Regions from separate parts of the Paenibacillus sp. FSL R5-0407 genome, predicted to be linked through region 2. Evidence: riboswitches for the same ligand, from Rfam matches in the RefSeq annotation. Region 2 holds a riboswitch; the other holds the start of a gene.
What was found. Region 2 has a riboswitch for S-adenosylmethionine ahead of metA (homoserine O-acetyltransferase MetA). Riboswitches for the same ligand answer to the same signal wherever they lie in the genome.
Positions count from the first base shown of each region.

Region 1: another riboswitch for S-adenosylmethionine. It lies ahead of NYE70_RS12370 (methionine ABC transporter ATP-binding protein); the one in region 2 lies ahead of metA (homoserine O-acetyltransferase MetA).

Region 1 is NZ_JBBPAX010000001.1:2,554,146-2,560,456, reverse strand. It holds gene NYE70_RS12385 (thioredoxin family protein) at 1-296, shown strand, start outside; gene NYE70_RS12380 (COX15/CtaA family protein) at 509-1,453, shown strand; gene NYE70_RS12375 (Cthe_2314 family HEPN domain-containing protein) at 1,551-2,267, shown strand; SAM riboswitch class I at 2,362-2,520, shown strand; gene NYE70_RS12370 (methionine ABC transporter ATP-binding protein) at 2,622-3,647, shown strand; gene NYE70_RS12365 (methionine ABC transporter permease) at 3,647-4,315, shown strand; gene NYE70_RS12360 (MetQ/NlpA family ABC transporter substrate-binding protein) at 4,372-5,235, shown strand; gene NYE70_RS12355 (SDR family oxidoreductase) at 5,415-6,188, shown strand; gene NYE70_RS12350 (NifU family protein) at 6,267-6,311, opposite strand, start outside.
Region 2 is NZ_JBBPAX010000001.1:23,528-29,838, forward strand. It holds gene NYE70_RS00125 (DUF3055 domain-containing protein) at 1-84, opposite strand, end outside; gene NYE70_RS00130 (HRDC domain-containing protein) at 313-1,323, shown strand; gene corA (magnesium/cobalt transporter CorA) at 1,392-2,327, opposite strand; SAM riboswitch class I at 2,748-2,875, shown strand; gene metA (homoserine O-acetyltransferase MetA) at 2,995-3,930, shown strand; gene NYE70_RS00145 (PLP-dependent transferase) at 3,949-5,136, shown strand; gene NYE70_RS00150 (trans-sulfuration enzyme family protein) at 5,129-6,311, shown strand, end outside.

The DNA of each region.
Region 1 (6,311 bases), 2.5 Mb from region 2:
TTAAAGCGGACTGGTGCGTAGACTGCAAATTTATCGATCCGTTTATGCCTGAAATTGAAGAGAAATACGGTGACAGAATAGCATTGATCGAGGTGGACGTGGACAAGGTAGGGGACGTTAGCCAGGAACAGAACATTTTGGGAATCCCCAGCTTTGTCGCTTATGCGGACGGCCGTGAACTGATCCGTTTCGTCAACAAGCTTCGCAAATCGCGCGAGGAGATCGAGGATTTCCTGAACAAGGCGCTTGATGTTTACCATACATTACACGATACGCCGGAACGAAAAGACGGATAATCGGCCCAGCTGAAAACCCGACTTTTTGAACACGTATTTCACATTATTCAAACGACAAAAATCACATCGCCCCTGGCTCGTACAGGCGGCGATGTTTGTATTTGTGAACATTTTGTCACAGTTTCTCTATGATTAGCTCTATTCGATCAGGTATAATGATTATGATTTATGGATGTTTGTATCTCCTTACACTGATATAGCGGGTGAGCATTTTGAATACGAAGCAATTGAAATGGCTTAGCTATATTTCTTGCTTAGTCATGTTCTTGGCAACACTGGGCGGAAGCGTGGTTACCAAGACCGAATCGGGCCTCGGCTGCGGCAATGATTGGCCTCTGTGCCACGGGAAATTCGTACCGGCCCACACGATCGCCTCCTTGATCGAATACTCGCACCGGGCAGTCAGCGGAGCCGCGGGCTTGTTGTCATTGGCGGCCTTTGTGGCGTTTTGGATGTACCGGAAGCAACGCCGGGATCTGCAGATTTATTCTTTTCTTGCGCTTGTATTTGTCATGGTTCAAGCCGTCATGGGCGCGATGGCGGTCATATTTCCTACGTCTTCGGCAGTCATGGCGCTGCACTTCGGCTTTTCACTGATAGCTTTTGCCAGCTCGGTGATTCTCGTCCTTGGCATTCGCGAAGATGAAGCCAGGGAGAACGGGAAGCAGCCCGCGCCGACCAAACTGTATGTTTCCCGCGGATTCCGTAATTTGACCTGGTTCGCTACAGCCTACACATACATCGTGGTATATATCGGCGCCTATGTGAGTCATACCGATTCCGCCGGCGGCTGTACAGGCTGGCCGCTCTGTAACCGGGAACTCATCCCGGAACTTTCGGGCGGTGTCGGCATCGCTTTTATTCACCGGGTTGCGGCTGCGCTGCTGTTAATCCTGGTAGCCACGGTCGGTCATTTTGCCTATCGTAAACATCCGGGGAATCGGGAAATCCGTTCACTCGGCGTAGCGGCCACCGTGTTGATCCTGGTACAGGTATTCACCGGCGCAAGTATTGTGTTCACGTTGAACAATTATGAAGTGTATTTGTTTACCTCTCTTGCCCATATCATTGTTTTGGCGGCCTTGTTCGGGGTACTTTGTTATATGAGCGTCAGAACTTGGCAGTTAAGCAGAAACAAGGACGGACGTGCTCAATAACATTGTGCAGGAATGAGCTTAGAGACATTCGGGAAGTGTTATACAATAGGCAGGGAGAACGGATACCCGGATTCATTGACGGAAGCGAGGAAACAATATGCTGCGAAGCTTGCTTGGCGAACCGCCAAGAGAAAATGAAGGTCTGCTGAAGGACGCTATCGACGCCATGGTACAAATGACGAAGCTGCTGCAAAAAGAAACGGAGCTTCATAAAGACCCGACCCATGATTTTCGGAAGCTCGAAATTTGGACGCTCGGTCTGATCGCTTCGCTGGATGAATTGGAGCAGTGTCTGCATGCGGCTTCCTTCTTTCGGAAGAAGGTAGTCCACGATTCGGAGGCGGATATGGATCCGATCGAGCGGGGCGATTATGCGCGATACGTATTTTTTTACAAGGACGGATTCATCCGCGTGTTTGCCACGCTGGACAAGCTGGGCACGGTGCTCAACGAGCTGTTCGATCTCAAAACCTCCAAAGTCAAAGCTCATTTCTCATACTTCACGGTGCTTCGGCAGTTCCGGTACATGAAGGTACATATGGAGCTGGGAGATCGGCTGGTTGCCATTAAAGAGAAGTATAAGGAACCGCTCGCCGTCTTGAGACAGCGCCGCAATACGGAGATCCATTACATGAATTCGGAAATGAAGGATGATCTTTGGCAGCGGCATCAGACTTTGCATGGGAAAATAGAGCTTGAGGATCTGGACCGTCATCTGCACGATTTGGAGCAAGGTTATCTCATGGTTTGCGAAACGCTGGAAGCGTCTTTTTCATACGCGAATCAGCGCTGGAAGAAGGTTTCGGGGAGATAGAATATATTTCCGATCGGGCTACGTATTTTTTCCTTTGACAAAACAGGGCAAAACTCCTATACTCTAAACTAGTTTCAGAAATAATTTCATATTTTTCTTATCGAGAGAGGCGGAGGGAAAGGCCCGATGAAGCCCAGCAACCGATTCGAATCAGGTAGGGAGCTACGGCCCCGTCATGCCGATACCGAATGTCATGGTGCTAATTCCTTCAAAATCGCGTTGTGCATGCATCGCAGGTTTTGACAGATGAGAAGGCATTGTCTTTACGTAAAGAGAGCCCTTTGAATCTGTGGGGCTCTTTTCTGTTTTTGCTGGATATACATGGAAAAATTGCGCAAACAGGAGGCTATAAGTTTGATTGAACTCAAACAGCTCACTAAAATATATGGCAGCAAAAAGAAGACGACCACCGCGTTATCCGGTCTTAACCTGAAGGTGAACAAAGGTGAAATCTTCGGGGTAATCGGGCACTCCGGCGCGGGTAAAAGTACGCTCATCCGCTGCATCAACTTGCTGGAACGACCTTCCCAAGGCGAGGTTTGGGTCGGCGGCACGGATCTGACCAAGCTGGGCAAGCGGGAGCTTCAACAGCACCGCCGGAAGATCGGTATGATATTCCAGCATTTCAACCTGCTGTCTTCAGCCACAGTATATGATAATGTCGCATTTCCGCTAACACTGACCGGGACTCCCAAGGCCCAGATCCAGGACAAAGTGAATGAACTGCTGGCTCTGGTCGGGCTGGAAGAGCACCGCGGGAAGTATCCCGCCCAGTTATCCGGCGGACAGAAGCAGCGGGTAGGCATCGCGCGGGCCCTGGCCAGCGATCCGGATGTGCTCCTATGCGACGAAGCTACGTCGGCCCTGGATCCGCAAACCACGGATTCCATTCTGAAGCTCTTGCTTGATATCAATCGGAAGTTCAATCTGACGATTCTGCTGATCACGCATGAGATGCATGTCATCCAGAGCATTTGCGACCGCGTCGCGGTCATTCATGAAGGGGGCATCGTGGAAGAAGGGCCGGTCACCGAGGTGTTCCTGAAACCGCGGCATTTCGTAACACGGGAGTTCATCAATCGTGACGCAGCCGGCTCGGCCGGCGAAGAAGGCTTGAAGCTGGCGGCATCGGTGCCTCATCCGGAATGGGCGAGACTGGTGAAGATCACATTCCTCGGCGCCAAGACCTATGAATCGGTGTTGTCCCAGGTGGTCCGGGAAACCGGCGTAAACTTCGCGATTCTGCAGGGGACGATCTCAACGATCAAGGACGTGCCGTACGGCAAACTGACGGTTTCCTTTGAAGGAGACGACGAGAAAGTGGAGCGGACGCTTGCTTTGTTAAGAGAACGGGATCTTGATGTGGAGGTGATCGGGTAATGTGGGGGTTGGACTTTTCTAAAATCGACTGGGCCGAAATGGGCACAGCTTCTACGGATACGCTGCAAATGATGGGCTATGCCACCCTGTTCACGTTTCTGATCGGATTGCCGCTGGGCGTGCTCTTATATACCTTTTCCCGTTCCAGTTCGCCGGTTCTTGGGTGGGTCTATCGGATTCTGTCCCTCATCGTCAACATTATCCGTTCCGTACCGTTCATCATTCTGATCGTTGCTCTAATCCCTGTTACCCGGGCGATTATGGGGGTATCTTCCGGAGTGGAAGGAACCATTCCGCCGCTCGTGATCGGAGCCGCTCCGTTCTTTGCCCGTCTCGTCGAGACGGCGCTGCGCGAGGTGGATCGCGGGGTCATTGAAGCTTCGCACGCGATGGGAGCTACGACCTTTCAGGTCATCCGCAAGGTGCTGCTGCCGGAATCGTTGCCCGGCCTAATCGCAGGCATGACCATTACCGCAGTTACCCTGGTATCTTACACCGCGATGTCGGGTATGGTAGGAGGCGGCGGACTCGGCGACTTGGCGATTCGTTACGGGTATTACCGCTACGAGAAGGAAGTTATGATTGTCTCCGTTGTTTTCATGGTCATCCTGGTGCAAGTGCTGCAAATGCTTGGTGACCGGCTGGTGATTCATTTTACGAGGAAATAAGGAAACCTTATATAGATTAAATCCTTATTCAAAAACTATTAGGAGGTCATACTGTTATGAAGAAATGGACTTTTTCGTTATTGACGCTGGCTTTGGTTCTGGTACTCGCCGCTTGCGGCAACAATGCAAAGAACGACAACTCCGCGGCAGGCAATACGCCGGCTGCAGGGAACGACGCCGCGAATACTCCGGCTGCAACCGAACCGGTTAAACTGGTCGTTGGCGCAACCGTACCGCATGCGGATATTCTCAAGTTTATTGCTCCGAAGCTGAAGGAAGAGGGCGTAGAGCTGGAAGTCAGAGAATTTACGGACTATGTACAGCCGAACGTTCAAGTATTCGAAAAACAACTGGATGCAAACTATTTCCAACATCAGCCATACCTTGACGAGCAAAACGCTCAAAACAAATTTGATCTGGTATCCGTTGTCGGCGTGCACGTAGAACCGATGGGTGCATACTCCAAGAAGCTGAAATCGGCTGACGAAATTGCTGACGGCGCGAAAGTAGCGATCCCGAACGATGCAACGAACGGCGGACGCGCTCTGCTGCTGCTTGAAAAACAAGGTCTGATCAAGCTTAAAGAAGATGCAGGAATCATGGCTACTAAAGCGGATGTTACCGAAAATCCGAAAAACCTGAAATTCATCGAAGCTGATGCCGCAATGCTTCCTCGTCAATTGGAAGAAGTGGACCTGGCGCTGATCAATACGAACTATGCGCTTGAAGCCGACCTCAACCCGGTTGAAGATGCGCTGTTCATCGAGGATGCTGATTCGCCATACACCAACATTTTGGTATCCCGTCCGGACAACAAAGATTCCGAAGCGATCCAAAAGCTGGCTAAAGCGCTGACTTCCGAAGATGTTAAGACATTTATCCAAGATACCTATAAAGGTGCTTTGGTACCGGCATTTTAATAAATAACGAATTAGCCTTAAACGCCTGACCATCCCGCTGCTTAAATGCAGCGGGATATTTGTTTATATACCTGAACTGTCCCGGAGGACGTTGTTGCCCTTCACCGGAAACTCGTTTGTGAGAATGTCTTAAATCTTTTATACTTGAAAAGAAGGTACTGGTGAGGAGGAGAAGGACGTTGGTGGGAAAAGTCGCCCTGATTACGGGAAGCGCCAAAGGCTTGGGCAAGAAAACCGCGTTGACGCTGGCGGAACAAGGCTGTCATATCGCACTGAATTATGTACATAGTGAATCGGAAGCGCACGCTCTTCAATCCGAAATTGAAAAGCTCGGCGTCCGATGCATCGCCGTCCGGGCAGATATTTCTCGGCGGGAAGAAATTGAGACACTCGCAAGTCAAGTCCAGGATAGCCTAGGGACGATCGATATCCTTGTGAACAATGCAGGGCCGTTCATCCGGGAGCGCAGGTTGTTCACCGACTACAGTCAGGGGGATATTCTGGCGATGATTGACGGCAACCTGGTAGGCACGATGCTGCTGGATCATCTGGTCCTTCCGGGTATGCGGGACAAAGGCTGGGGACGGATTATTCATTTCGGGTTCGGCCATGCGTCGGAATCCCGGGCTTGGCCGCATCGCGCGGTGTATGCCGCAGCCAAAACCGGGCTTGTCTCATTTACGAAAACCTTGGCGGTGGAAGAGGCCTCTTACGGAATAACGGTGAATATGGTATGCCCGGGAGATATACGCGGCCGGAACAAAGAGATTTCCATCGCTGAAGCGCGCGAGCTATCCGACGGAGAAACGCCTTTGGGCCGTCCGGGGAGCGGGGAAGACATCGCCCGTGTGATTTCGTTCCTCTGTCATACGGATTCCGACTTTATTACCGGCAACATTATGGACATTTCCGGTGGGCTCGATCCGATTCGTCCATGGGTCAAACCCTCTTAACTATCGGTAGATCTACAAAATAAAAACACGGCCTTCCGGCGATGCCGGAGGACCGTGTTATTTGTGCTGCTGTATATCTTAAAATACTTGTACGACCTCTTGAACGCCTTCTACTTCTTCAAA
Region 2 (6,311 bases):
GTTGCCTATAAAAGTTACAAATCGGGTGGATGTACTTTCCGTGCTGTCTGATAAAAAGTCCAAATCGTGGTGCTGTTCGTTCATTTGCAAAGCCTCCTCGGATACTAGTTGTCTTCTGTCATTATAGCCGAAAAACGGAGCGGCGGGGAAATGATAACGGATTGACAGCTGCGAAAAAAAATGGTATGATTAGGAATAACAGTATACGACTAGGGGAAGCACCTCTCTTGAATTTTTCAGGAGGGGTGCTTTTTTGCGTGTTCATAAACATGGGATTGTCGTAGCTGACGTGAATTGGGAGGGGAAAATAGGATGCGGATTGTATTTTTGAACAGTTTGGAAAAGAGGAGCAGCAATGCGGTGTCTGGCGGAGCTCAAGTCTGGATCGGTGAAGAGGAAGGGCTATGGCGGATGGGCTGGAACGAAACGACAGCGGAGGGGGAGCAGGAGACCATTTGGTATGAGGGCGGCTCCTGGTCAGAAATGCTGCACGTATACCGCCACCGTCTTGTCGTTAAGCTGGGTGAAGGTTATCGCCCGGTGATTGAAGGGATCTGGGATGAGCGAGAGGAGTTCCAAGGGCGGGGAATGGCGGCACAGAAGCTGATTTGCTACAGTGAGCTGCACGGGAATGAGGAGTTTTACAACGAACTCTGTGCCTGGCGGCGTAAGAAGGCCTCCGCTGACCGTAAGGCGCCGTATATGATTGCCAGTAACCGGCTGCTGAGGCTGATCAGCGTATTCAAGCCTTGGACGACTGAAGAATTGCTGCAGCTTCCCGGCGTGGGTGAAAGCAAGGCCGCCGAATACGGACCGGAGCTGCTGGAAATGGCTCAGGCCCAGGGGGGCGAACGGCCGGGTGACTTCCCGCTTGGCTGGGTGGAGCAAAACATCGATGAGGATGTATTCCGATCCTGGATATATAAGCAGAAGGAGGCAAAATTTAAGTTGGAGATGGAGAAGTTTAGTACCCGCCGCGTTGTACTGGAATCCCTGGCCCAAGGTCTAGATTTGCAGGAGATTTGCGTACGGACGAACCTGGACCGCAGAGAGGCCGTGGAATTACTTGAATTGCTTGAGAAGGACGGGTATACGACGGATTCACTGGTTCAATTAGAACTCAAGGACATGCCGACGGAGCAGCAGAATGAAGTATGGAAGGCGTTCGAGGAAATGGGCGACAGCTTCTTAAAGCCGGTGCTGCAGCGGGTTTATGATCAGGAGACGCTTGATGCCGGAGGCCTGGACAAGCTTTACGAACGGCTGCGGCTTCTGCGGATTTCATATCGCCGACATAAGGAGCGTGCTCCTAAGGCGGGTTAAATCCTTCTAAAAAAGCCGGCAAGCGGCGAACCTGTTCATGGTTCGCCGTTTGCCGGCTTTGCTGAATTTTAGATCCAGTCCCGTTTCCGGAACAGATAGAACATTCCCGCTCCAAGCACGATCATAATGCCGAGGACAACATAGTAACTGTACTTCCAATGAAGTTCAGGCATATGGTCGAAGTTCATTCCGTAGATGCCGGTAATTAGCGTAAGCGGGATGAAAATCGTCGTAATCGCCGTAAACACGCGCATGATTTCATTCGCACGGTTGGCGATGGCGGCCTGATAAGCTTCTCGTAAGTTTCCTACGAGTTCCCGGAACGTATCGAAGTTTTCGGAAATCTTAACGGCGTTCTCATAGATGTCGCTGAAATATTTCTGCAATTGGTCGTCGATCAGCCGCAGGTCTTTTTTGTTTAGAATATTAATCACTTCTTTTTGCGGACCCAGCACTTTCTTAAGCCAGAGTATTTCGCTTCGCAGACCGATAATTTCGTTAAGATGGGACCGCTTGGTATGCATGAGAATGTCTTCTTCCAGCTTCTCGATCTTGACTTCGATCCGGTCACCGACGATGAAATAATTGTCAACCACAAGGTCGATAAGGAAATAAAGGAACCGGTCGGGCTCGCTGACCTCCTGTTCCCAGAGGATCGGCTTTACAGCCCGGAGTTCGTTGATTTTTTGTTTGGTTACGGTAATGATATAATGCCGGCCCAGAAAAACGTTCAGCGCCCGCAAGAAGATTTCCTCGTCATCATAACGGATACTGTTGACTACAATAAAATAGTGGTTGTCATAAGTTTCGATTTTTGGACGCTGCTCTTCTTCGGTAAGACAATCCTCCACCGCAAGATCGTGCAATGAGAACAGCGGCTGAAGCAGGGCCAGGTCTTCAACATCGGCATCGATCCAATAGAACCCTTGCTCAGGCGGTGTTGTTGTCATTTCTACATCTGCTACCGGAGTAAATACACCGGCGACTACATGACGGATTTTCATGCTCTTCACTCCCTTTCCGGCTGGAAGCAGCCGGTTATGCTCACTTTGGTCTGGCTGAGCACAGGAAGGTGATACAGCGGCGGTGCGGGAACGCCGAATAAGGCGTTTTATGAAAACACCGGGAAAAGAAAGTGCCCGTTATTACCCGCAGGGCGCCTGCTGATCGGTTTCCTATGCGATTGTTGCTTCAGGATAATACACTGCGGACTCGGGTCGCCTTCCATCCTCGGATTCACCTCTTTGTTATTAGGGATATAGTGCCTCTTAAACACTTGTCTAGTATAACGCCGGGGTGTGAATTGTTTCAAGCCAAAAAGTTGTGGACAAATAAGGGCATTTGGCTTGTGAAAATATACATTTCATGTATAATGAAAATCAGTATATTTAAATTTGATTACAAAACTAAATACTTAGACGATTTTCTTATCAAGAGTAGGTGGAGGGACTGGCCCGATGATACCCGGCAACCGGCGATACGTCGCACGGTGCTAATTCTTGCGGAACCGAGTAGTGCGATTTGTCGGCACCCGGTCTCTGAGAGATGAGAGAGGAGCATTCAGGAATAAATGATGACCTTTCTCTATGTTAAGAGTGAGGTCTTTTTTCTTGTCAACGCCCGCTTTCAGCAAGCAAAATTCCAGTCTAGTCGTCAGAAGGAGTGAAAATTATGCCGATTAAAGTACCGGATCATTTGCCGGCCAAGGAAGTGCTTACGAACGAAAATATTTTTGTGATGGATGAGAGCCGGGCCTATCAGCAGGATATACGTCCGCTGCGCATCGCCATTCTGAATCTGATGCCGATCAAGGAAACGACGGAGTCTCAAATCTTGCGTCTGCTTGGCAATACGCCGCTTCAGGTCGAGATCGTTTTGCTTCACCCCCGGTCACATACTTCCAAGAACACGTCCGCGGAACACCTGAACATGTTCTACAAAACCTTTGATGAAATCAGAGGCCGCCGCTTTGACGGTATGATTGTGACGGGTGCTCCGGTCGAACAGTTTGAATTTGAAGAAGTGAATTATTGGGAAGAGTTGAAGGAAATCTTCGAATGGAGCAAAAGCCACGTAACTTCGACGATGCATATATGTTGGGCTTCCCAAGCGGGTCTCTATTATCACTACGGCGTCCGGAAATTGAACTTGGAGAAAAAGTGCTTCGGCGTGTTCCCGCATACGGTCAACAATCCGCATGTGAAACTTCTGCGCGGCTTTGACGAAGTGTTCCAGGTGCCCCACTCCCGTCACACGGATGTCTCCCGGGAAGATATCGAACGCGTGCCTGAGCTTGAAATCTTGGCGGAATCCGAAGAAGCCGGCATCTATCTCGTAGCGTCGCGGGACGGGAAGCAGATTTTTGTAACCGGCCATTCGGAGTACGATCCATGTTCACTCAAATGGGAATACGACCGGGATGTCGCTAAAGGACTCGACATCGACTTGCCGGTCAACTACTATCCGAATAACGATCCTTCCAAAACTCCCGCTTCAAGCTGGAGAGCGCATGCTAATTTATTATTCTCCAACTGGCTGAATTACTATGTGTATCAGGAAACACCCTATGATATCGATCAATTGGCCGAATTTATTTATCAGATCTAAAGTGGAGGGGTATTCAAGGTGAAAGAGAACAAATGGCATTTGGAGAGCAGATTGGCACAAATCGGTTCGATAGAAGAGCCGGTCACGGGTGCGGTAAACTACCCGATATATCAAGCGACAGCGTTCCGGCATCCGCGGCTCGGTCAGAGCACGGGATTTGATTATTCCCGTACGAAGAGCCCGACCCGAACTGTACTTGAAGAAGCTTCCGCGGCACTCGAATGCGGGGACGCGGGATTTGCCTGCAGTTCGGGTATGGCCGCGCTGCAGACCGTATTCAGCTTGTTTTCCCAGGGCGATCATCTGATCGTATCGCTTGATTTGTACGGAGGAACTTACCGGTTGCTGGAGCGGATATTGTCCAGGTTCGGAATTAGCGCTTCCTATGTGGATACCAACGATTTGGACGCCCTTGAGAGCGAACGCAAACCGAATACGAAAGCGGTATTCATTGAAACTCCGACCAATCCGTTGATGATGATTACCGACATTGAGGCGGTTACTGTTTGGGCGAAGCGTCATCAGCTGCTGACCGTTGTGGATAATACGCTGCTGACGCCATATTTTCAGCGCCCGCTTGAACTTGGCGCGGATATTGTCGTCCACAGTGCGACCAAATATTTGGGCGGCCATAACGATGTGCTTGCCGGCTTGATTATCACGAAGGGTGAAGAATTGTCACGCGAGATCGCTTTTCTTCACAATTCCATCGGTGCAGTGCTCAGCCCAACCGACTCCTATCAGCTTATGCGCGGCATGAAGACCTTGGCACTGAGAATGGAACGCCATGAGAGCAATGCGCTCGCCGTCGCGAAATACTTGCAGCAGCATCCGCAAATCGCGGAGGTGTTCCATCCCGGACTGCCGGATCATCCGGGTCATGATATTCAAAAGAAGCAAGCGAGCGGCAATACGGGGATCTTTGCTTTTAAAGTAACCGATGCCCGTTATGTTGAGCCCGTGCTCCGGCACCTGGAATTGATTGCTTTTGCGGAAAGTCTGGGCGGAGTGGAATCGCTGATGACTTATCCGGCAGTTCAGACCCATGCCGACATTCCTGTGGAAATCCGCGAAGCGGTTGGTGTAGACGACCGGTTGCTCCGCTTCTCGGTAGGTATTGAGCATGCGGAGGATTTGATCGCGGACCTGGGTCAGGCACTCGAGGCAGCTCGGCTGGAAGTCGAAGGAGGTCAAGGGAATGAGTGATAGCGGACAATCTCAGCAAGGCGGATCGCCGGAATTACCGGCCAAGAAATTCGATACGAAGCTGATCCACTTCGGAAATGAAGTCGACGCCGCTACGGGGGCGTCCAGCGTCCCGATCTACCAGGCATCCACTTTCCATCATCACGACATCTTTAACCCGCCGGAATACGACTATAGCCGTTCGGGCAATCCGACCCGTCAGGCGTTGGAAGATTATATAGCGGTTCTCGAGGGCGGTTCGCGCGGATTGGCGTTTGCCAGCGGTATGGCGGCGATCTCGACCACGTTCATGCTGTTTTCGGCCGGCGATCATCTGATTGTGACGGAAGATGTATACGGCGGTACATATCGGTTGCTTACCAATATATTAAGCCGGATGAACATTGAGGCGACCTTCGTCGACATGACGGATTTTGCCGCAGTTCAAGCGGCTCTGAAGCCGAATACGAAGGCCGTGTTTATGGAGACGCCGTCCAATCCGACCCTTAAAATCACGGACCTCGCCTTGATCGCGAAGTGGGCTCAGGAAAATGACTTGCTCAGCATCGTTGACAATACATTTATGACACCGTACTACCAGCGGCCTATTGAGCTTGGCGTAGATATCGTGCTGCACAGCGCGACGAAATTCCTGGGCGGGCATAGCGATGTTCTGGCCGGTCTGGCTGTGGCCCGGAACGAGTCGTTGGGGAACCGTCTGAAATACTTGCAGAACGGTCTCGGCACCGTGCTTGGTGCCCAGGATTCCTGGCTGCTGATGCGGGGCATGAAGACGCTTGGCGCGCGAATGGCGCACAGCGAAATCAGTGCTCGCAAGCTTGCCGATTGGTTGAGCCGGCGGGACGATATTGACGCCGTGTTTTATCCAGGCCTGCCTGAACACCCGGGTCGTGACGTTCAGGAACGGCAATCGGCCGGCTACGGCGCGGTCGTATCATTCGACGTCGGCTCGGGCGAGCGGGCGAAGCAAGTGCTGAGCAAGGTCCGGCTTCCGCTTGTGGCCGTCAGCCTTGGCGCTGTCGAAAGCATCCTGTCGTACCCGGCCATGATGTCACATGCGTCCATGCCGCAGGAAGTCCGGCATGAGCGCGGCATTACCGACGGCTTGCTGCGCTTCTCCGTCGGTCTTGAAGATATCGGCGATTTGATCGCCGATCTGGAACAGGCGCTGAAGA